3 regions of the Pectobacterium atrosepticum genome follow, and region 2 is predicted to be linked to each of the others. Evidence: predicted binding sites of a transcription regulator. Region 2 holds the regulator's gene; each other region holds the start of a gene.
The links. Region 2 encodes LexA, which represses DNA repair genes until DNA is damaged. Its sites were predicted from a motif close to TNCTGTATGTACATACAGNA; they were not measured.

Region 1 (7,524 bases), 500 kb from region 2:
GATCAACTGTCGCTGATGCAGCAGCTCAGGCTGAATGTCCGCGCCAACCAGCGTAGGAATGCCCATGGCACGAACCAGAATCGCCGCATGTGAATTGGCAGCACCGTCATAGACAACGACGCCCGCCAACCGCTCCGGCGGCAGTTCCGCGAGCAGCGTAGCCGTTAATTCATCCGCAACGAGAATAAAGCGTTCAGGCCATTGCCCCATGATTTGCGCGTTATCGTCGAGATGAAAGAGCAGGCGTTGCCCTAACGCACGCAGATCGCCTGCGCGCTCGCGTAAATAGGTGTCCTGCAAATTGGTGAACTGCGCCGCAAAACGCTCGATAACCAGCTTTACAGCCCACTCGGCGGCGTTGCCCGCATCTACTTCCTGAAACAGTTCACGTTTGAGGCGCGCATCATTCAGCAAGTGCGAATACAAATCGAAAATCGCCGCGCTTTCTTTCTGCGCGCTGGCGCTAAACCGCTTGCTGAAGCGACGGAATTCCGCCGTCGCCTCTTCTAACGCCTGCGTTAAACGGGAACGCTCGCGCTCACTATCCAAACTGGATGCGGGGAAAACCTGTTCCAGAGAAGGTTGGGTACAATCCTGCCAGCCAGGGGCAATCGCCACACCGGGTGCTGCGACTAGCGCTTTAACGCGCGTCTGGCGGTATTGGCCAAAGAGCGTTTTTATCTGCGAAAGGGAAAGAATAGCGGCCATCTGCGTAGCCAGCGTCACCATGAACGACTCTTCGTTTTTATCAAACTGACGATGTTCACGCTGTTGAACCACCAGCACACCCAGCAGGTGGCGACGGTAAATAATGGGAACACCGAGAAAAGAACGAAAATGTTGCTCTTTGACCGCGGGGATATATTTGAAGCTGGGGTGCGTACGAGCGTCGGCCAGATTGATGGGCTCAGCACGTTGCCCAACCAGCCCGACAATGCCTTGCCCAAACGCCAGCGTAACCGTGCGCCCGCGCGGCTTTTTCAACCCGCGCGTCGCCATCAGGTAATAGCATTGACGATCGTGATCGGCCAGATAAATGGAACAGACTTCCGTGTCCATAGCCTGACAGGTCTCATTGACCAGAATGTCCAGCGCATCACTAAGGCGGGCCGTTGCCGCAACATTTTCGACAATTTCTCGCAAGCGCGTGAGCATAATGTGTCTGAATTACCCTCTTTTTCGCCGAGGACTGGGTGGCGTCGCCACCCGAGCCGCAACACTCTCCTGAAGCAGGATCACCGGGCTGATAAATTCCTTCATCACGCGACGATAAACATCTCGCTTAAAAGAGACGACCTGACGTACCGGATACCAGTAACTCACCCAGCGCCAGCCATCAAATTCCGGCGTGCCGCTGCTCTGCATATTGATATCCGACTCATTACACATCAACTGTAGCAAAAACCATTTCTGCTTTTGGCCGATACAGACCGGTTTTGTATCCCAACGCACCAAACGCTTTGGTAATTTATAGCGTAACCAGTTACGGGTAGATGCCAACACACGCACATCCTTTTTTCTTAACCCGACTTCTTCAAACAGTTCGCGGTACATCGCTTGCTCGGGACTTTCACCGGGGTTAATTCCCCCCTGCGGAAATTGCCATGAGTGCTGACCATAGCGCCGGGCCCACATCACCTGCCCCTGCCGATTACAAATTACAATACCAACGTTTGGGCGGTAGCCATCATCATCGATCACCGGACTACCTCAATAAACATCAATGCAAAGATAGCCCGATTGTTTCACACTCCCGTCAGGCGGTAAACCACTGCTTAGAAAGCATGTGACACTAATAAAAGTAAGATAACCCACAGATAAGATCAAAGTTATAAACATGTGAAGACCAGAACTCGCAGTTTATTCACTTTTTCTGTGGACATCTTTGTGCAGAACCCATGAAGAAGTGAGTAAAACTCATTTTTCACAAAGAAAAAAAAACACCAACAATTAAAAAATAGTTATCTTTATTCATGATGTTACAAACCATTTTAATTGAAATAGCTAACCCTTATTTTTTGTTCAAATGGCATACAATGCAAGATTGGCGAAAGATCGCACTATGCCGATTTTATCCACAGGTAATGTCTCAAACTCAGGCAATAAATAGGCAAACACAGCAAAAAGGCTGGGAGTCAAGGCTGTAAATGGAACCAGTAATTCATGTTTATGTGGGTTATCCAAGAAATCTGTGGATAACCTAGTGTAAGATCCTGTTCATTGTCGGTGGCTATACGTGCACAGTTTGCAAAACTGCGTTCAGTGATCGCCGTCACACTGAAAAAAAACGCTACGAATCATGCTATTATTGTTTCTCTCCACAACCTTGCAGGCTATGTATTTGTATTTTCCATTTACTGTATTTTTTTTGAGCGGAAAAATATCAGGCGATACCCTATGAATTCACCCTCGATCCACACGATCGCACCGCAAAATGAACAAGCCTTGCTGCAACGAGCACAGTCCCTCGCAGGCTATAATCTTGCGGAATTAGCGGACATCGCTCTCCTGCCTCTTCCCGCTAACCTGAAACGCGATAAAGGCTGGATTGGCATCTTGCTGGAACGTTTTCTAGGTGCGAGCGCAGGCAGCAAACCCGAGCAGGATTTCCCTGAAATTGGTGTCGAGCTAAAAACCATCCCTATTGATGAACAGGGTAAACCGCTTGAAACCACCTTCGTCTGCGTCGCACCGTTAACAGGCAACAGTGGTGTAACGTGGGAAAGCAGCCACGTACGGCACAAGCTCGCACGGGTACTGTGGATTCCGGTGGAAGGTTCGCGTCACATTCCGCTGGGAGAACGCCGTATTGGCACGCCGCTGATCTGGAGCCCCAATGACGAAGAAGAGGAACAGCTACGCTGTGACTGGGAAGAGTTGATGGACCTGATTGTGCTTGGCCGAGTAGAAAGCATCACCGCCCGTCATGGCGAAGTACTGCAATTACGCCCCAAAGCGGCAAACAGTCGAGCATTAACAGAGGCCATTGGCGAGTTTGGTCAACCTATTTTGACCTTACCACGAGGGTTCTACCTGAAAAAAACCTTTACCGCTCCGCTACTGGCCCGCCACTTTATGCAGCTCAGCAACTGAATGTCATTATCATCATGTTTCATTAGCGCTATGTTCTATTAGCACCCTACTTCATCCGTACAGTGCTTCATCATACACTGGTCTGATACGTCGCAGTTTTGCGGCAATAGAATGCTACCAGAGAAAAGTCTGACGCCGACCTGGAGCAAAAAGGGGCGCCAGTATACGGTCGTAAAACGAAAGATGAAGGGGAGCGACACTTTCGCTTGCCTACGCACCGAACTGGCAGAGTATAATGTCGTTTACGTTTCGTTTAAGGTGTATTGATACAATGTTTGATTGGATTGTTGATCCGAACGCATGGTTAGCATTGGGAACGCTGACTATTCTGGAAATCGTTCTTGGGATCGATAACATTATTTTCCTGTCTCTGGTTGTCGCCAAACTACCTAAAGCCCAACAAAACAAAGCTCGCCGCATCGGTCTGATGGGTGCGATGTTCATGCGTTTGGGGCTGCTCGCGTCTATCGCCTGGGTAATGCGTCTGACCGACCCGCTGTTTACCGTGGTAGGCAATGAAATTTCCACTCGCGATCTGATTCTGTTCTTCGGAGGGCTCTTCCTTATCTGGAAGTCCAGCATGGAAATTCATGAAACTGTCGAAGGCGGTTCAGAAGATCATACCTCCAAGACGTACTCTTTCTTCGGCGCGATCGTGCAGATCATGATGTTAGATATTATCTTCAGCCTGGATTCGGTGATTACCGCAGTCGGTCTGTCTGACCATTTGTTTATTATGATGGCCGCTGTGATTATCGCCGTTCTCGTGATGATGTTCTCCGCACGCCCTATCGGCGAGTTTGTCGAACGCCATCCGTCCGTCAAAATGCTGGCCTTGTCATTCCTGATCCTTGTCGGGTTCACTCTGATTTTGGAAAGCTTCGACGTTCACGTACCGAAAGGCTATATCTACTTCGCCATGTTCTTCTCGATGTCCGTCGAGGCACTGAACCTGTTACGCAGTAAGAAAGATAAAACAGCGCACTGATCGCGGCATAACGCGCTTTCGCGATAAAGACGCCATCATCAGGCGGCAACCTGCCGCCTGATTACACAAAATTAATTCCCTCTATACGCATTTTTTCCATTATTCCTACGTTATCCCCCGCGACCATTTGCTAGACTCACTTTAGATTTTGCATTTATTAACAGGTTAATATGATGAAAATGGCGGTAACACTGGCGTTATTATTCACCCTTGTGGGCTGTTCCAGTAACTATGTGATGGCGACAAAAGAAGGGCAAATGCTCCTGACACAGGGGAAGCCCATGTTAGATAAAGATACTGGGTTACTTAGCTATACCGATGAGCAAGGTAATCAGAAACAAATCAACAGCGACCAAGTCTCTCAGATTGTGCAGCGCTAACCTCAATTTTAGCCCGATATTTCTCTCATCGGGCGACACTCCCCAGCAAAATCCTGCAGAGGGGTAACAGAAGAGACTTCCCCACTCGTCACGGCTTCGTTATAGTCGAATTCAGGTGTGTCTTCCCAAACTCATTGGAATCGCAGCAAATCATGCGGAAATGACGGGAAATACGCCTGCTATTTTCAGACATAAGGAAGCTGGCAATGCAATATCACCGTATTCCCCATAGTTCTTTAGAAGTGAGCGTGCTGGGTCTTGGTACGATGACCTTTGGCGAACAAAACAGCGAAGCAGACGCCCATGCCCAGTTAGATCACGCCATTGCCGCAGGTGTTAACCTGATTGACACAGCAGAAATGTACGCCGTTCCTCCTCGCCCAGAAACACAGGGGTTAACCGAAAGCTATATCGGTTCCTGGCTGAAATCCCGTGGCGGACGCGAAAAATTGATTGTGGCGAGTAAAGTCTCCGGCCCTGTGCGCGGAAGCGATCACAGCATCCGCCCTCAACAGGCACTGGACAGGAAAAACATCCGCGCAGCACTGGATGCCAGCCTGCAACGCCTGAACACTGACTATATCGATCTCTATCAGTTGCATTGGCCACAGCGCCAGACCAACTGCTTTGGCAAGCTGAACTATCAATATACTGATGACAAACCGCAATATACCGACGACAAATCGGTAGTGACGCTGCTAGAAACGTTAGAAGCACTGAATGAACAGGTGCGTGTCGGTAAAATTCGCTACGTCGGCGTCTCTAACGAAACCCCGTGGGGCGTGATGCGCTATCTGCATCTGGCGGAAAAACACGATCTACCACGTATCGTCTCGATTCAAAACCCCTACAGCCTGCTGAATCGCAGTTTTGAAGTCGGCTTAGCGGAAATCAGTCAGCATGAAGGCGTGGAACTGCTCGCCTATTCATCACTGGCGTTCGGTACGCTGACGGGTAAATACCTTAATGGCGCGAAACCCGCTGATGCCCGCAACACGCTATTTAGCCGCTTCACCCGCTATACTGGCCCGCAGGCTCAGGCAGCCGTTGCCGAGTATGTCGCGCTGGCGCAAAAGCACGGTCTGAATCCGGCACAGATGGCATTAGCGTTTGTACGTCAGCAGCCGTTCGTCGCCAGCACGCTGCTGGGTGCAACCACATTGGAGCAGTTGCAAATCAACCTCGACAGCCAGAACCTGACGCTGGACGGCGAGATTCTTGATGAACTGGAAGCCATCCACCGCCGCTTCACGTTCCCTGCACCGTAATACATAATCCCACACGGCTTTTCATCCGCCGTGTGGGATTACCGACTTACGTCAAAATGTGAGTCCAAACTGCATTTTGGCGCTGTTTTCACTCATTTTATCGCTCACTACGCCTTGGTAACCCAACACCAGCGTCGCATTCGGCTTCATCGCCAGCATGATGCCCGCCCGTAATAGCAGCGCATCGCGATCGTCAGTCGCGGAACGAATCGTATAAGCCTCGCCACCCTGCGTAAAACTCAGTCGCGTTTGGGTACGGTCCGGCGTCAAACGTCGCTGATAGCCGGCATCAGCATAGAGCCTGATAGGCGAATGGGAAGACCAACGCGCCTCACTGCGTAAACCCAGCGTTGAATATCCCGCACCACTGCCCTGACGTTCCCAGCGCAGTGCAGCTGCGCTTCCGTGTTCCTGCCCACCCGCAAGATCGAGCCAGGCATACGAGAGATTGCCATAAGGTTCAACGCTCAGGCTGTCATTAAACGCGAATCGATGGCTTCCCTCCGCGAATCCCTGAACAAGGTGCGCATGATAATCCGCCTGAGCGCGGCTGATGAGCCCAGGCATCTGAATATCGCGTTCAGTGTCCATATCCAGATAGCTGTAGACCAGACCGGATCGCCATGCTATTCCGCTATAGGTCGTTCCCCAATAACTGCCTGCGTGATAGGCGGTTACATCGGTACTGGCGGCACGCGCATCGGTTTTGATCTTGCTTTTCTCTGCGCCGACGACAACACCAAGCGTACTGCTTTCGCCAATTGGGCTGCCGTTACCGATTAAGAAGCCATAGCCGCTGTGATTTACGCGTGAGGATTCGGCAGTTTCATCGAATTGACCATTGTTAGCCCACGTACTCAGCCACAGCGACTGTGCATTTTCATCGTGCAGCGCGCCGTTGATCTCGTCTCGCACATAGCGGCTACGCTGGAGCAATGCGGCGCGCGAGGCAGCATAGATCTCACCGCCGAGGTTATCGAACGCCGCTCGTGCGGTATCCTCACTTCGGCTGTTAGCAATAGCAGAGAAAACCGCCCCACCTCTTTGGCTCTCGATCGTCTGCGCGACGGCTCGCTGATTACGGCTTATGGCAACATCATTAAAGGCCCGATTATTACGCACCACATCCAGATAAGCCTGCTTGTTGCCATAGTTCAGCGTATCCTGCAGGAAAGGCTGGGTTGAGTTAGAAATCAATCCATCAAAGTTGCCACTCAGGGTACCGCCGACATTCAATAGGGTAAAACGATCGCCCAGCGATTGCGAAGAGGCATTCAGTACCACGGTTCCCGCCAGCGCCGCATCCTGAGTGACATTCAGACCATCAGCATTACCCTGCTCATCAATCTCATAGTGATAAATGCTGCCTGAATGAAAAACCACATTACCGACCGTTAATGTGCCAACGGATGCACCGGGTGAAAGCGTTGAACCGTTCTCAAGCGTGACAGTACCTGCAATTTTGCCATGTCCGCCTAGCGTGGCTGAAGATTGCACCCAGACATCCCCCGCCAGACTGCCACTCCCCTGCGCAACCTTACCCACCACGATACTGCCGCCTTCTACAATCGTCGGTCCGAGATAGGTATTACTCCCCGTCAGATAGAGCGCCCCTGCGCCCTGCTTGCGTAAGCCGACATCCAGTTGATACAGGGAGCTTCCACTGGTCGTATTTTTCACCTGTGCGATATCATTGCTCCAGGTACTGGAATACCCTTGTGTATCAACCCCGTAGATCGCGTAGTTACCGTTGAATATTCCACTACTGAGATCGCTATTACTTAGCCGCTGCGCG
Region 2 (7,524 bases):
AATGCTGCCAGTACTGGAAGCCGTAGCGAAAGCGGGTAAACCGCTGCTGATCATTGCAGAAGATGTTGAAGGTGAAGCGCTGGCGACACTGGTAGTGAACACCATGCGCGGTATCGTGAAAGTGGCTGCGGTGAAAGCACCGGGCTTCGGTGACCGTCGTAAAGCCATGCTGCAAGATATCGCGACGTTGACTGCGGGTACCGTGATCTCTGAAGAGATTGGTCTGGAGCTGGAAAAAGCGACGCTGGAAGATTTGGGTCAGGCTAAACGTGTTGTTATCAACAAAGACACCACCATCATCATTGATGGCGTGGGTGATGAAGTGGCAATTCAGGGTCGTGTGACTCAGATTCGCCAGCAGATTGAAGATGCAACGTCTGACTACGACAAAGAAAAACTGCAAGAGCGTGTGGCTAAACTGGCGGGCGGCGTAGCCGTTATCAAAGTTGGCGCCGCGACTGAAGTTGAAATGAAAGAGAAGAAAGCACGCGTTGAAGATGCGCTGCACGCCACTCGCGCCGCTGTTGAAGAAGGCGTTGTTGCAGGTGGTGGTGTTGCACTGATTCGTGCTGCGGCTTCTATCAGTGTATCTGGCCTGAAAGGCGATAACGAAGACCAAAACGTGGGTATCAAAGTTGCGCTGCGCGCAATGGAGTCTCCGCTGCGTCAGATCGTAATCAACGCCGGTGAAGAAGCCTCCGTGATCGCCAATACCGTTAAAGCGGGCGAAGGCAGCTACGGTTATAACGCCTATACCGAAGAATACGGCGATATGATCGCAATGGGTATTCTGGATCCGACCAAAGTAACGCGTTCTGCTTTGCAGTATGCAGCTTCTATTGCTGGTCTGATGATTACCACCGAATGTATGGTGACCGACCTGCCGAAAGGCGATGCGCCTGATTTAGGTGCTGGTGGCATGGGCGGCATGGGTGGAATGGGCGGCATGATGTAATGTGATCCCATTGTTGCCGGAAGCCGTTTTCCGGTGACTAGGGTCAAGTTACAGAAGCTCGTCTTTCTGTCCTTCAAAGAGCACTATCCGGTTGTGTACTGGGTAGTGCTTTTTTTATGCGTCAGCATTTCTGGAATGTTGCCACATCGGGGATGAATTGGTTTATAGCGTGTTATCAGGCGAGCATTCTGCGCTACAATAGGGACGCTTACTTTATTTACGAATGCTTTTATTTGCAAAGTAACCCTGTTCGGAGTAGGGAAATGTCTGACGATGCGTCAACGCTTCTGCGCACCATATCCTGGTTTACTGAACCCCCTTCGGTATTGCCTGAGCACATTGGTGACTGGCTGATGGAAACCAGTTCCATGACGCAGCGGCTTGAAAAATACTGTGCCCAACTGAGGGTCACGCTTTGTCGTGAGGGTTTCATTACGCCGCAGATGCTGGGCGAAGAGCGGGATCAACTACCGGCTGACGAACGTTACTGGCTGCGTGAAGTTGTGCTGTATGGTGACGATCGCCCCTGGCTTTTCGGCCGAACGATTGTCCCGCAACAGACGCTCGAGGGTTCTGGCGCGGCTTTGACGAAAATAGGCAATCAGCCGTTAGGTCGCTATCTGTTTGAGCAAAAATCGCTGACGCGTGATTATATTCATACCGGATGCTGCGAAGGCTTATGGGCGCGGCGTTCCCGCCTGTGTCTTTCGGGTCATCCGTTACTGTTGACTGAGCTTTTCTTACCGGAATCACCGGTTTATTACACACCTGGTGATGAAGGTTGGCAGGTAATTTGAGGAGATAAATCCTTGGAAAGAAGTGTTACAGCAGGGAAATGGCTGGCTTATTGTCGCTTGATGCGGATTGATAAACCGATAGGTTCTCTGCTACTGCTGTGGCCAACGCTATGGGCGCTGTGGTTGGCGGGAGGGGGAGCACCTGCACCGTGGACGCTCTTTGTTTTTGTCGCTGGTGTTTTCTTAATGCGTGCGGCGGGTTGCGTCATCAATGATTATGCCGATCGACATTTTGACGGCCATGTAAAACGCACGGCTTCTCGTCCGTTGCCCAGCGGTGAAGTGAGCGAGCAATCTGCTAAAATTCTGTTTGTTGTGCTGGTTTTGCTGGCGTTTGGTTTGGTGCTGACGCTGAATAAGATGACTATCTGGCTGTCCGTGGCGGGGCTGGTTCTGGCATGGGTCTATCCGTTTATGAAACGTGTGAGCCATCTGCCTCAGTTTGTGCTGGGTGCCGCATTCGGCTGGTCGATCCCCATGGCCTATGCTGCGGTGAGCGAAAGCCTGCCAGCAACCTGCTGGATGATGTTTCTGGCGTATATTTGCTGGACGGTGGCTTACGATACGCAATATGCGATGGTCGATCGTGATGACGACCTGAAGATCGGCGTGAAGTCTACGGCGATCCTGTTTGGCCGCTTTGACAATATCATCATCGGATTATTGCAGTTTAGTATGCTGGCGTTATTGCTGGCTTTAGGGAATATCACCGGGCTGGGAATTCCCTACACTATTTCGCTGCTGGTCGCTGCTGGGATGTTTATCTATCAGCAAATACTGACTGCCGGGCGTGAACGTGATGCCTGCTTTAAGGCATTCCATAATAATAAATATGCGGGTATGGCGATATTTATTGGCGTGCTGTTTGGCCTGTAGGCCAATCATCGGATACAAAAAAGCAGCGATTTATCGCTGCTTTTTTTATGACGGAATGTTCTGATGCGTTTGTCATGCTAAATGCATCCACGGTTTGATGATGGTATTTCCCCACCATCTTCCCGCGACTTTCTGCTGGGCTATCCCTGCGTTGTCTCTTCCGCCGTTTGACTACTACTTGTACTTGCTTCCATCTCAGTAGATGAGCTGGCGCTTTCAATAGTTAACCGAACCTCCGGGGTGATCAAATCACCGAGGATGTTGTAGATTGTCACGATATCGCCTTGCGCCGCTTCCGCACTGTCGGTGATATACCCTTCTGTACGTAAGGTCGCTACCAGCGTTGAGAACACCGCTTTATCAAAGAATTCCGGCGCGTTGATACCGTGCAGGACGGACAAGCGCTGTGCCATGTTTCGGCTTTCTTTCTCCAACGTCCCACGGTTGATTTCTGGATTTGCGCACAGCAACGACAGCGTAATCGCATAACGTTGCAGCGTTTCACGCACGCCTGCCGATAGCAGTTGTAGCGTACGGATACGTGGCGGGTTAATCGCCAATTGACCATCACGGCTACACAGTAATTCTTGTCGAGTCAGCTCATTCGCTAGCGTTTCCAGTACTCTTGGCAATTGCTCATTGGAATAGTGTAGGAACAGCTCGGCTTGCAGCAGCGGATAGATCAGCGTGATTTGTCGCACGACTTCGGCAAGTGTAATCCGACGATGATGGATGACGATGCTGGCGATCAGCGACGGTAATATCAACAGGTGCTGGATATTATTGCGGTAATACGTCATCAGAACAGCCTGCTCGCGCGGCAGAATGATGATGTCACCAATACTGTCCTTCTCCACTTCGAACTTGTTCATGCCCAGCGCGTGTTCCAGTAGTTCATCCGCAGTCTTCTTGGGCGCTGTAATATCTTTGTGGTAAGGAACCTGACGCAGCAGTTGCAGGTAGCAATCCAACTGTTCGTGCATTTGTTCACGTGTGAGCGAACGCTGGCGTGATGCTAATAGGGCAGTGGAACACAGGTTCATCGCGTTTGCTGCCGCAGAATTATTGATGCGCACCATGATATCCATAGAGATATCCTGCACCGTCGGTGTTAGCCAGCTTGGACGCTGCGCCTCGATGGGATCAATCGCGTCACGCCATTGCGGTACATGTTGATTCAGATAGGTTGTTAGCGGGAGCGGTTCGCCGAAGTTCACGTACCCCTGACCCAGATTACGTAGCTTACGTAAACCACGCACCATCTGCATAAAGCCTTCTTTTTCCTTCACCGCGCCGCGCAACTCTTTCGCATAGGTGCCGACTTCCATCACATGCTCGTAACCGACATAAATCGGCACCAACGTGATAGGGCGCGTGCCGCCTCTGAGCATGGCCTGAATGGTCATGGCTAGCGTGCCGGTTTTGGGATCCAGAAGACGCCCTGTACGTGAACGCCCGCCTTCCATGAAGTATTCAACCGAATAACCACGGGCAAACAGCTCGCCCAGATATTCGCGGAAAATCGTGGAATAGAGCTTGTTGCCCTTGAAGGTTCGGCGAATAAAGAACGCGCCAAGACGGCGGAAGATGGGTCCCGCCGGCCAGAAATTAAGATTGATACCTGCGGCGATGTGCGGCGGTACTAAGCCTTGATGGTACAGGACGTAGGAGAGCAGCAGGTAATCCATATGGCTGCGGTGGCAGGGCACATAGACAATGCCGTGGCCATCCTGCGCCAACTGACGAACGCGTTCGGCGTTATGGACGTTAATCCCCTGATAAAGGCGGTTCCATGTCCAGCTTAATACGCGATCAGACAGACGCACGGCCTCGTAGGAGAAGTCAGCGGCGATTTCTTCCATGAGCGCAATGGCGTTTTGCTGCGCTTTCTCATGAGAAATTTTCTTACTGCGAGCCTCATCATCTACCGCTTTCTTGATCGCTTTGGAGTCCAGCAGCTTGTTAAACAGTTCCTGACGCACCGGTAAGCGTGGGCCAACTGCTGCCAAGCGCTGGCGAGAGAAGTGCATACGCGCGACACGTGCTAGTTTGTGGGCTATGGTTTTGTCAGTGCCATGCTCGGTCGCCATATAGCGCAGCGACACTGGGCTTGAGAAGCGGACAAAACTGTCACGGCCTAGCCACAGAACGGCGAAGAATTTCTCAATGCCGTTGAGCAATCGCAGGTGTGGTGCAGCCTGAGTGTGACCTTCCCGACCAGGGGATCGCCCAAACATCACGGAAACTGGCACCATCTGTACGTCTAAATCTGGATTGGCGCGATGCAGGTCCAGATAATCGTGGAACAGCTTGACGGATTTCTGCTTGGGAACGTAATAACGGAAGACGCGCGGCCCGTCATTAATAAAGACGTGGCTAGGGAGTTCTACGCCATTGAATTCGAACGATTGCGAGGGGTCGGGTAAGCCCAATGCCAGACATTTCGCACGTAGCGTCAAGAGATCCGCCTGAGAGTTATAAGGCAGAACATAGAGTATAGGACGTGAGGGATCTAACCCCAACTCGACCACTGGATCTGCGGGAATAACTTTGCTTTTCACCAGCAGTTTCAGCGGGAGATTCAATAATTTATAGTAAATTTTACGCCAACCTGACATAACAACTTGGAGCCTCTTGTTAGCAATTCGCCGCAAGGATACCAGAAACTGCGTCGGAGATCTGTGGTGATGAGACAACGCAGGTAGGTTAAAATGCGAATTATGTAGAGTAAAAATAACGGAGGATAAATGAATAAAGCAACGGGGATGACCCGGATTATTAAAGCTACCGGTTATTCCTTTAAGGGGTTGCAGCAGGCGTGGCAGCATGAGGCCGCATTTCGTCAGGAAACCATATTGACGATTGTCGGCGTTATTATTGCGTGTTTACTGCCGGTTACGCTGGTCGAGAAACTGCTGCTGATTGGGTCTGTGGTATTGATTATGTTGTTTGAACTGGCCAACAGCGCTATTGAAGCCGTCGTCGACCGCATTGGCCTTGAACACCACGAATTATCCGGTCGGGCGAAAGATATTGGGTCGGCGGCCGTCTTTGTTGCCATCTTGTTAGCCGCTGTCGTATGGGGCAGCATCCTCTGGCAACATTTTGCCTGATGGCGCGCATAAACGAATAAAAGTCAGGGGCTTTGCCTATATCCCGATTCCCAATTGTGCGTTACCTGTATATACTCACAGCAAGACTGTATAAACAACCAGGGGGCGGAATGAAAGTATTAACAGCAAGGCAGCAGCAGGTTTATGACTTGATCCGCGATCATATTGCGCACTCCGGAATGCCGCCAACACGCGCGGAAATTGCTCAGCAGCTGGGATTTCGCTCTCCGAATGCGGCTGAAGAACATCTGAAAGCGCTGGCGCGTAAAGGCGTGATTGAAATTGTGTCGGGCGCTTCTCGTGGTATTCGTCTGTTAATGGAAGAAGAAACGGGTATTCCTCTGGTTGGCCGCGTAGCGGCTGGTGAACCTCTGCTGGCACAGGAACATATCGAATGCCGCTATCAGGTTGACCCTGCGATGTTTAAACCTAGCGCTGATTTCTTGCTGCGAGTCAGTGGTATGTCGATGAAAAATATCGGTATTATGGATGGCGATTTGCTGGCCGTACATAAAACAGAAGACGTGCGTAACGGGCAGATTGTGGTGGCACGTATTGACGATGAAGTGACAGTTAAACGACTGAAAAAACAAGGTAATACTGTGCATCTTCTCGCTGAAAATGAAGAGTTCGCTCCCATCGTTGTCGACCTGCGTCAGCAAAGTTTTTCGATAGAAGGCTTAGCGGTTGGCGTTATTCGTAACAGCGACTGGAGCTAATCGTCCGCACTGATGCACTGCTTGCCTATCTGGATCAGTGCATCATGTTCCGTGTGTTAATTCGCTAGTAATATATATTTAGTTACATTTGGCGTGTGTTTTCTACGACTCCCATTACCCCCTGTTTTTTCACTGCTTTTTTGCGGTGATTTCCCCTTTCTTTGTGCCATTCTAGTTACAGATACTTGGTTTTTTATTTTTAGTGAAATATTCGACTATAATTTCCACCAAGGTAAGCATTTTTATCTTGATTGGTCGTTTGGCGATTGATCATTAGCCACCACATTTAGGTCAGCCCAGTAATCAAGGGAGACAGTGGCGAAGAGCACCGTGGTGGCTCACATATTTATGATGCTGCTTACTGAATAATCTTATTTATCTGAAACTGACGCATAAGTCGGTAGTTACGATTTTTTTATGCGCAATGCACCTAAGGTATGGAGATTCTTATGAATAAAGACCAAGCCAGCGGTAACTGGAAACAGTTTAAAGGTAAAGCGAAAGAGCAATGGGGCAAATTAACTGATGACGATCTGACGGTCATTGAAGGTAAACGTGACCAACTGGTGGGTAGGATCCAGGAGCGTTACGGGTACGAAAAGGAAGCGGCGGAGAAAGAAGTGAAACACTGGGAAGATCACCACAAATATCACTGGTAGCAAACGCGATATCTCCCCGTAGAAAAGAAACGATAGCCTCTCAGGGCTATCGTTTTTTAATGGGAACGGTGTGGTCGTGATCGCAATGATCCGGTTGCTCGCATGTCGCCACTTCCTGACAGCCGCCACACAACCCGTGTGCTTCCACAACGCTGTGACGCAGTGTGAATCCCGATTGCTGCGCGAGGCTGCGTAGCGTTTCTTCCACACCTTCGGTTTGACGTTCCGTGACCTGTCCGCAGCGATCGCAGATGAAAAGGGCAGACGTATGGCTGTGGTCTTCGATGTGGTGACACAGCACGTAGCTGTTGTTTGATTCGACTCGATGAATGAAGCCTTGTTCCAGCAGAAAATCCAGCGCGCGATAGACGGTCGGTGGTTTAGCCTGAGGCTCAGAAACTCGCA
Region 3 (7,524 bases), 370 kb from region 2:
TCATCGTAAAGCCTCCAATTTCGCCAGCCGTTCGGACAACGTATCGACGGATTTATCCAGCGCAACAATTTCCTCATGGAACCAGGCATTCTCCAGTTTTCCCGGTGCCAATCGCCACTCTTCCGTTAACGTCTCGGAAAGGAAATGTTGCTGCTGATGTAATGACCGTCTCAGGAAACTCAGTGTTTTCTGTGCCGTCTGGCTAAGCCCCTGAGCAACAATATCGCCCAGATAAGGGGATAACCATTCAGCCGGATCGCACTCCGCCAGATCACACAGCACGATGAACTGTTGAACGACTTGAATATCGCCTTCAATGATCAGTTCGCCGCTGCGCATCAGCGACGATAGCTGTTGACGATCGCGTAATTTCATCAGAACCGGAACGCGTGTTTTCAGACGGCAATCAGCCAACTCGTCCCACTGGCTAACAACATCCAGCCGCTGTTCGTTAAACACCAGCACCAAGGGGACATCCAGTTCAGCCAGCTCGATCTGGAGTGTTTTTCCCTGTAAGCGCTGACGGGCAGATTTCATGCTTCGATCACAAGAAAAAGCGTCGTGAAAAAGCAGCTGATTCAGCGCGGTTTCCAGCGTGGCTGTCAGAAAAGACGTTATCAGCATTGGCGTTTCCAATCAGAATTTAAACCCACGATGCAGCGCAACGATTCCACCGGTGAGGTTGAAATAGTTAACACTGTCAAAACCAGCGTCGCTCATCATCCCTTTCAGCGTTTCCTGATCGGGGTGCATGCGGATGGATTCAGCAAGATAGCGATAGCTTCCGGCATCGCTTGCCACCGCTTCGCCAATCCTCGGCAGGATATGAAATGAATACGCATCGTAAATAGTGCTCAGCTGTTTAATCACCGGTTTGGAAAACTCCAACACCAGCAACCGACCACCGGGCTTCAGAACACGGTACATGGAGCGCAGCGCTTTGTTTTTGTCCGTCACGTTGCGCAGACCAAAGGAAATAGTAATGCAGTCGAAGAAATCATCAGGGAACGGCAGCGCTTCTGCATTGGCCTGCACGTAGTTGATATTGTCGATAATGCCTTTGTTACGCAGTTTCTCGCGGCCCACCTTCAACATGGATGCGTTGATATCCGCCAGAATGACTTCACCGCCCTCACCAACCATACGGGAGAACTTGGCAGTCAAATCCCCTGTTCCTCCAGCAAGATCCAGAACGCGCTGATTACGCCTGACTCCACTGCACTCGATAGTGAAACGCTTCCAGATACGGTGAATACCAAAAGACATCAGGTCATTCATCAGGTCATACTTTGCCGCTACAGAATGAAAAACCTCAGCCACCATGACTTCTTTTTCATCCTTGGCGACAGTCCGAAAACCAAAGTCGGCCGTTTTCTCCTGCTCACTTGCCATCTTATCCGCCTACTATTTCAGTCAAATTTCGGGTCTACCCATTAATGATGAGAGTGTACCAGACCCGTATAAAAACCCCACTGCACTAATTTCGCATAGCATGGGTGCCAAGCCCGCGAAATCCATACCTATTTATATCCGTCAGACTTCAAACTGCTTGTGCGTTGGCTACGCTCCTTCACCCTCCGTTTTTACGGTTGGGGAGGCAGTTTCAGGTGCTATAGAACCCAGTAATTCATCGTGTTCAGTGTGCTCATGGGCCATTGCTTTTTCTGCCAATGACGGGCTGATCGTGCGTTTAATTTCTACACCCAGCGCGCGAAATCCCTCAGCTTGGCCAATAAGGTTACCACGCCCAGACGAAAGTTTATTCATCGCCTGACGATAAGTGCCCTGTGCTTTATCCAGACTCTGCCCCAGCGCCTCCATGTCATCCACAAACAACCGCAGCTTATCGTACAGCCGTGAGGCTTTTTCGGCGATCTGCTGTGCATTGCGACTCTGTTGTTCATAGCGCCATAAATTGTTGATAGTACGTAATGCCACCAGCAGCGTGGTCGGGCTGACCAGCATAATATTGTTCTTTAGCGCCTCGTTGATCAACTCGGGCTGGCGATCGATAGCGACCAGAAAAGCGGGTTCGACGGGAATAAACATCAGTACGTAGTCCAGAGAACGCAGCCCCGGAAGCTGTTGGTAATCTTTGCTGCTCAACTGCCGAATATGGCTGCGAACCGAGAGTAAATGTTCGTTCAGCGCCGCACTACGTTCTACGTCATCGTCACTATTGAAATAGCGCTCGTAGGCCACCAGCGACATCTTGGCATCGATCACAACATCTTTACCCTGCGGTAAACGCACGATGACATCGGGTTGCAAACGGCTATTTGTCCCCGTTTGCACGCTGACCTGTGTTTGATATTCATAGCCTTCACGCAGACCGGAGGCTTCCAGCACACGGCTTAACACCACTTCGCCCCAGTTACCCTGCGTCTTATTGTCGCCTTTCAGCGCTTTCGTCAGGTTGATGGCCTCGTGTGCCATCTGCGCGTTCAGCTGTTGCAGATTGCGGATCTCATGTGCCAACGTGTGACGCTCGCGCGCTTCCGCGCCAAAACTGTCCTGCACCTGGCGACGAAACCCATCAAGCTGGTCACGCAACGGCATCAGCAGCTTATCCAGACTCTGTTTATTTTGTTCATCCACCTTGCGGCCACTGTGTTCGAAAATGCGGTTCGCCAGATTCTCAAACTGTGTCGTCAACCGCTGTTCGCTGCTTGCCAGCAGCCGCTGCTTCTCTTCCGCTGCCATACGGGTTTCTTCCAGCCGAATAGTGACTTCCCGCAGTTCGGCTTCCTGCGCACTATTGATTTCACGCAACGTCCGCAGTTCCTGATTTAGCTGCACGCATTCAGTGCGGAGTTCGCCAAGTTGTTGCAGCTTTTCATGGCTGGCAGAGAGTTGAGCGTGAACCGTGCGCAGTTCCAGCTCGTTTTGCCGCAGTCGTTGTTCATCCTGCTGCTTTGCCTGCTGCTGTTCACTGAGTGACTGTTGAGTCTGCTGCAATGTCTGCGCCAGCAACCGCTGTTCAGTATTATGCTGCGACAGCTTCTGCTGATGAATCAGACTAGCAATTAACCACCCGATCAGCAGACCCACCGCACCACCGCCTAGACCATAAAATATGCTGATATCCACTTTACCTCCGCAGGCCTTTCACGCTGTCGGTCAAGGTAAAATGATACTGTATGGATGTCCAGAAACAATTCAGGAGGGGAGTCGGTTGAGCCGAAAAATGCGAGCCGCATTCCATATGAGTATCAACAGACGATAATTTGCAGAAGAATCAGAGCGATAACAAAGAAATCCCCCAACGCGAAGCACCAACGTTGAGGGAACTTAAGGTATAGCGTAGACCTATTCTAGTAATGCTTAGGCTAAGCGCTGTTTCGCATCGCTAATCGCTTTAGCGACCTGCTGCGGTGATACGCCACCTTGTGCAGCACGCTTATCCAGACAGGATTGCAACGCAAGAATCGGGTATACGTCATTGCCAATCACCGCACTGAATTTTTGCAAATCGGTCAGCGGCAGTGCTTCCAACGCTTTGCCCTGACGAATGGCTTCAACCACCGCTTCACCCACGATGTGGTGCGCTTCACGGAACGGGACGCCTTTCGCGACCAGATAGTCTGCCAGCTCTGTAGAGTTTGCGTAGCCTTGCTCAGCGGCTTCTTTACAGCGCGGACGTTTAACCTGAATGCCTTCCAGCACCAGACCCGCCATCATCAGGCAGTCGTGCCAGGTATCCAGCGCATCAAACAGCCCTTCTTTATCTTCCTGCATGTCTTTGTTATACGCCAGCGGCAAGCCTTTCAGCGTCATCATCATGCCGGTCAATGCACCCTGTACGCGACCGCATTTACCGCGAATCAGCTCCAGCGCATCCGGGTTTTTCTTCTGCGGCATCAGGGAGGAACCGGATGTCACACGGTCAGACAGCTCGACGAACGCGGCTTCACCGCTATTGAAGAAGATCAGATCTTCAGCAAAGCGCGACAGGTGAACCATGCCAATTGAGGCGTTGGACAGCAGTTCCAGCACATGATCGCGATCGGAAACCGTGTCCAGACTGTTGCGCGTAGCAGAGGCAAAGCCCAGCCAGTCTGCTAACTGCTCACGGTCAATCGGATAAGCCGTTCCTGCCAGCGCCCCGCAGCCCAGCGGGCTGACATCCAGACGCTTCAGCGTATCTTCCAGACGACTTTCATCACGAGTTAACATTTCATGATAAGCCAGACACCAGTGTGCAAACGTCACTGGCTGCGCGCGCTGCAAGTGGGTGTAACCCGGCATTACGGCATCCTGATTGGCTTCTGCCGTCGTGACCAGCGCCTGACGCAGCTGGCGTACCGACAGCAGCAGCTCTGCAATCTGTGCCTTGCACCACAGTTTCAGGTCAGTTGCGACCTGATCGTTACGGCTGCGACCGGTATGCAATTTCTTACCTAAATCGCCGACTTTCTCAATCAGGCGCAGCTCAACCCAGCTGTGAATGTCTTCTGCATCGCTTTGCAGGATCATCTCAGGATCGGCTTGTACCTCAACCAGCAGCGCATCCAGCGCCTGTTCCAGTTGTTGCTGTTCCTGCTCGCTGAGCACATTGACCGTCACCAACGCTTTCGACCAGCCAATCGAGCCAACGATGTCCTGTTCCGCCAGACGGTAATCAAACCGCAGTGAGTCATTAAATTGTTTAAAACGCTGATCTGCTGCCTGACTAAACCGACCGCCCCACAAAGCCATAACCATTACTCCCAGAATGTAATTCATGTTGGTATCGCATCATGCCATACCCAGAAACGACTTACGCCAGAATACGCGTGCCGATAGCCACACCGCTGAACAGCGCGGGCAGTTGCTCGGCATGACGCCAGCTGGCGATATCAACCGGACGGCCCAGCGCACGAGCGGCATCCAGCGCAGCGTTAACCTTAACAATCATGCCGTCGGTGATGATGCCCTGAGCAATCAGTTGCTCGGCTTTCTCCGCCGTCATTTCGGCAATACGCTGGCCTTTACCGTCCAGAATGCCACTAACATCAGACAGCAGGATTAAATCCGCGCCCAGCGTTTGCGCCAGCGCCGTTGCCGCCTGATCGGCGTTGACGTTCATCAGGTCACCCTGCGCCGTAATACCGATGGAGCTGACGACAGGCAGATAGCCCGCAGAAAGCAGCGTGTTCAGCAGCGCTGGCGATCCTGCTTCCGCTTTACCCACAAAACCCAGAGATTCATCTAACTGCGTTACCGTCGTGCTGTCACCATCGCCCAGGCACAAACCCACAGCGTTGATATCATGCTTCTTCGCCCATGACAGCAGCGTCTTGTTGGCTGAACCCGCCAGCGCACCGGTAATGATGTCGATCTGATCGGCAGGCGTGACGCGCAGGCCGTTTTTCTTCACGACAGGCAGCGACAGTTTCTTCATCAGTTCATCCACCAGACAGCCACCGCCGTGCACAATCACCAACGGACGCTGATGTTCCTGACGGTAAGCCACCAGTGCTGTGAACAGGCGCTCCAGCGCTTCTTCGCTATCCAGTAAAACGCCACCTAACTTGATAATTAACGGATTCATTATGCTTCGTGCCTCGAAATGTCGGGACCAGTAGTCATTAAATTAACGATTGGGTTTCAGGGAAACCAAAACGAATGTTCATGCATTGCACAGCCTGTGCCGCCGCGCCTTTCAGCAGGTTATCTTCGGTTGCCACCACGATGAGGTGCTCACCGTCAACGGCGAAACCGATATCGCAGAACGGCAGGCCAACAACAGATTTCAGCGCCGGAACGCCCTTATCATACAGACGAACCAGCGGCTTATCGTGATAAGCGTTGTGATAGGCTTCAGCGACATCCTGCTGGGTGACGCCCGGCTGCAGGCGACAAGTGATGGTTTCCAGAATGCCACGGGCGAAGTTGCCCAAATGCGGCGTGAAAATCACTGGCGTACCGAGATGTGTTGAAATTTCAGGCTCATGGCGGTGGTTGAAAATACCATACGGTTGCAGGCTGACTTCACAGAAGCTGCTGGTCAGTGATGCTTTACGCCCCGCGCCGCTCACTCCGCTCACGGCATTAATCACCGGCCACTGGGCTGAATTCAGCAGTTGAGCATCAAGCAGCGGCTTCAGCGCCAGCTGCGCAGCCGTCGGATAACAGCCCGGTACTGCAATCAGCTGTGCCTGTTTTACGCTTTCAGCGCGCCATTCCGCCAGCCCGTAAACCGCTTTTGCCAGCCAGTCGGTGTGCTGATGTTCGAAGCCATAATAGCGACGATAAAATTCGGCATCCTGTACGCGAAACGCGCCGGACAAATCAAAAACAGTGCAGCCTGCCGCCAGAAAAATCGGGGCCAAATCGTGGCTGACTTTGTGGTCAGTCGCCAGAAAAACAACATCCACGCCCTTCGCCGCTTCTTCAGCATCAGTCAGCGGTTTTACCGGTATATCAATGATGCCTTTGAGCTGCGGATGTAAATCAGAAATCAATTTTCCTGCATCGACACTTTGCGCAGAAACCATCAAAGCGGTTATGTTCATCTGTGGGTGACGGTTCAGGTAGAGCGCAAGCTCAGCGCCGGTATAACCACTTGCACCAACAATCAGCGTATTCAGCATGGGATCCGTATACCTTCTTATTTATCTATGGAACAGGTAACAGGGTTCACCAGCGTCGATACGCTGCTCACCCGCGAAACTCAGTGAAAGTGACGAATCGTCATCGCCGTACCTTTGGGTTTCCTTTCGCCGAGCAATATTGTATTTTTATTCAAAATAAATGCATGAATATTGATACTATCCTAACCAGAGGCTGTCAACAGTGAAGATGAATTTACCCCCTTTTATTGAGCTATATCGGGCATTGATCGCCACACCGTCCATCAGTGCCACCGACAGCGCGCTCGATCAAAGTAATCATACCTTAATCAACCTGCTGGCAGGCTGGTTCGGCGATATCGGCTTCCATGTTGAAGTCCAACCGGTTCCCGGCACCCTCAATAAATTTAATATGCTAGCGCGGATTGGTGAAGGAAAAGGTGGCTTATTGTTGGCAGGGCACACCGACACCGTTCCGTTCGACGACGGTCGCTGGACGCGCGACCCCTTCACGCTGACCGAACACGACAACAAGCTGTACGGTCTGGGCACGGCGGATATGAAAGGGTTCTTTGCCTTTATTCTGGATGCCTTGCGCGATATCGATCCGACCAAGCTCACGAAGCCGCTCTATGTACTGGCAACGGCGGATGAAGAAACGACGATGGCTGGCGCCAAATATTTCTCCGAATCCACGCAGATTCGCCCGGACTGCGCCATCATCGGCGAACCCACCTCGCTGCAACCAGTGCGGGCGCACAAAGGCCATATGTCCAATGCGATTCGTATTCAGGGTCAATCCGGCCATTCCAGCGATCCTTCACGCGGCGTAAACGCGATTGAGCTGATGCACGAGGCAATTTCCCACCTGTTGGTGCTGCGCAATACCCTACAGGAACGCTATCACAACCCAATTTTCCACATTCCTTACCCCACGATGAATCTCGGTCATATTCACGGCGGCGATGCC

Region 1: a site for LexA is predicted at 2,140-2,159, ahead of mutH (DNA mismatch repair endonuclease MutH). Genes of this name have one in related genera too.
Region 3: a site for LexA is predicted at 3,135-3,154, ahead of rmuC (DNA recombination protein RmuC). Genes of this name have one in related genera too.

What each region holds. Positions count from the first base shown of each region.
Region 1 is NZ_CP009125.1:1,088,073-1,095,596, reverse strand. Features, by position in the region: gene ptsP (phosphoenolpyruvate--protein phosphotransferase) at 1-1,155, opposite strand, end outside; gene rppH (RNA pyrophosphohydrolase) at 1,168-1,701, opposite strand; gene mutH (DNA mismatch repair endonuclease MutH) at 2,398-3,093, shown strand; gene GZ59_RS04890 (TerC family protein) at 3,365-4,081, shown strand; gene GZ59_RS04885 (YgdI/YgdR family lipoprotein) at 4,255-4,461, shown strand; gene GZ59_RS04880 (NADP(H)-dependent aldo-keto reductase) at 4,668-5,729, shown strand; gene GZ59_RS04875 (autotransporter domain-containing protein) at 5,781-7,524, opposite strand, start outside.
Region 2 is NZ_CP009125.1:591,560-599,083, forward strand. Features, by position in the region: gene groL (chaperonin GroEL) at 1-955, shown strand, start outside; gene ubiC (chorismate lyase) at 1,219-1,752, shown strand; gene ubiA (4-hydroxybenzoate octaprenyltransferase) at 1,765-2,628, shown strand; gene plsB (glycerol-3-phosphate 1-O-acyltransferase PlsB) at 2,769-5,246, opposite strand; gene GZ59_RS02650 (diacylglycerol kinase) at 5,376-5,741, shown strand; gene lexA (transcriptional repressor LexA) at 5,852-6,460, shown strand; gene GZ59_RS02660 (CsbD family protein) at 6,910-7,119, shown strand; gene zur (zinc uptake transcriptional repressor Zur) at 7,166-7,524, opposite strand, start outside.
Region 3 is NZ_CP009125.1:219,741-227,264, reverse strand. Features, by position in the region: gene ubiB (ubiquinone biosynthesis regulatory protein kinase UbiB) at 1-4, opposite strand, end outside; gene ubiJ (ubiquinone biosynthesis protein UbiJ) at 1-624, opposite strand; gene ubiE (bifunctional demethylmenaquinone methyltransferase/2-methoxy-6-polyprenyl-1,4-benzoquinol methylase UbiE) at 637-1,392, opposite strand; gene rmuC (DNA recombination protein RmuC) at 1,561-3,090, opposite strand; gene argH (argininosuccinate lyase) at 3,325-4,698, opposite strand; gene argB (acetylglutamate kinase) at 4,760-5,533, opposite strand; gene argC (N-acetyl-gamma-glutamyl-phosphate reductase) at 5,571-6,575, opposite strand; gene argE (acetylornithine deacetylase) at 6,778-7,524, shown strand, end outside.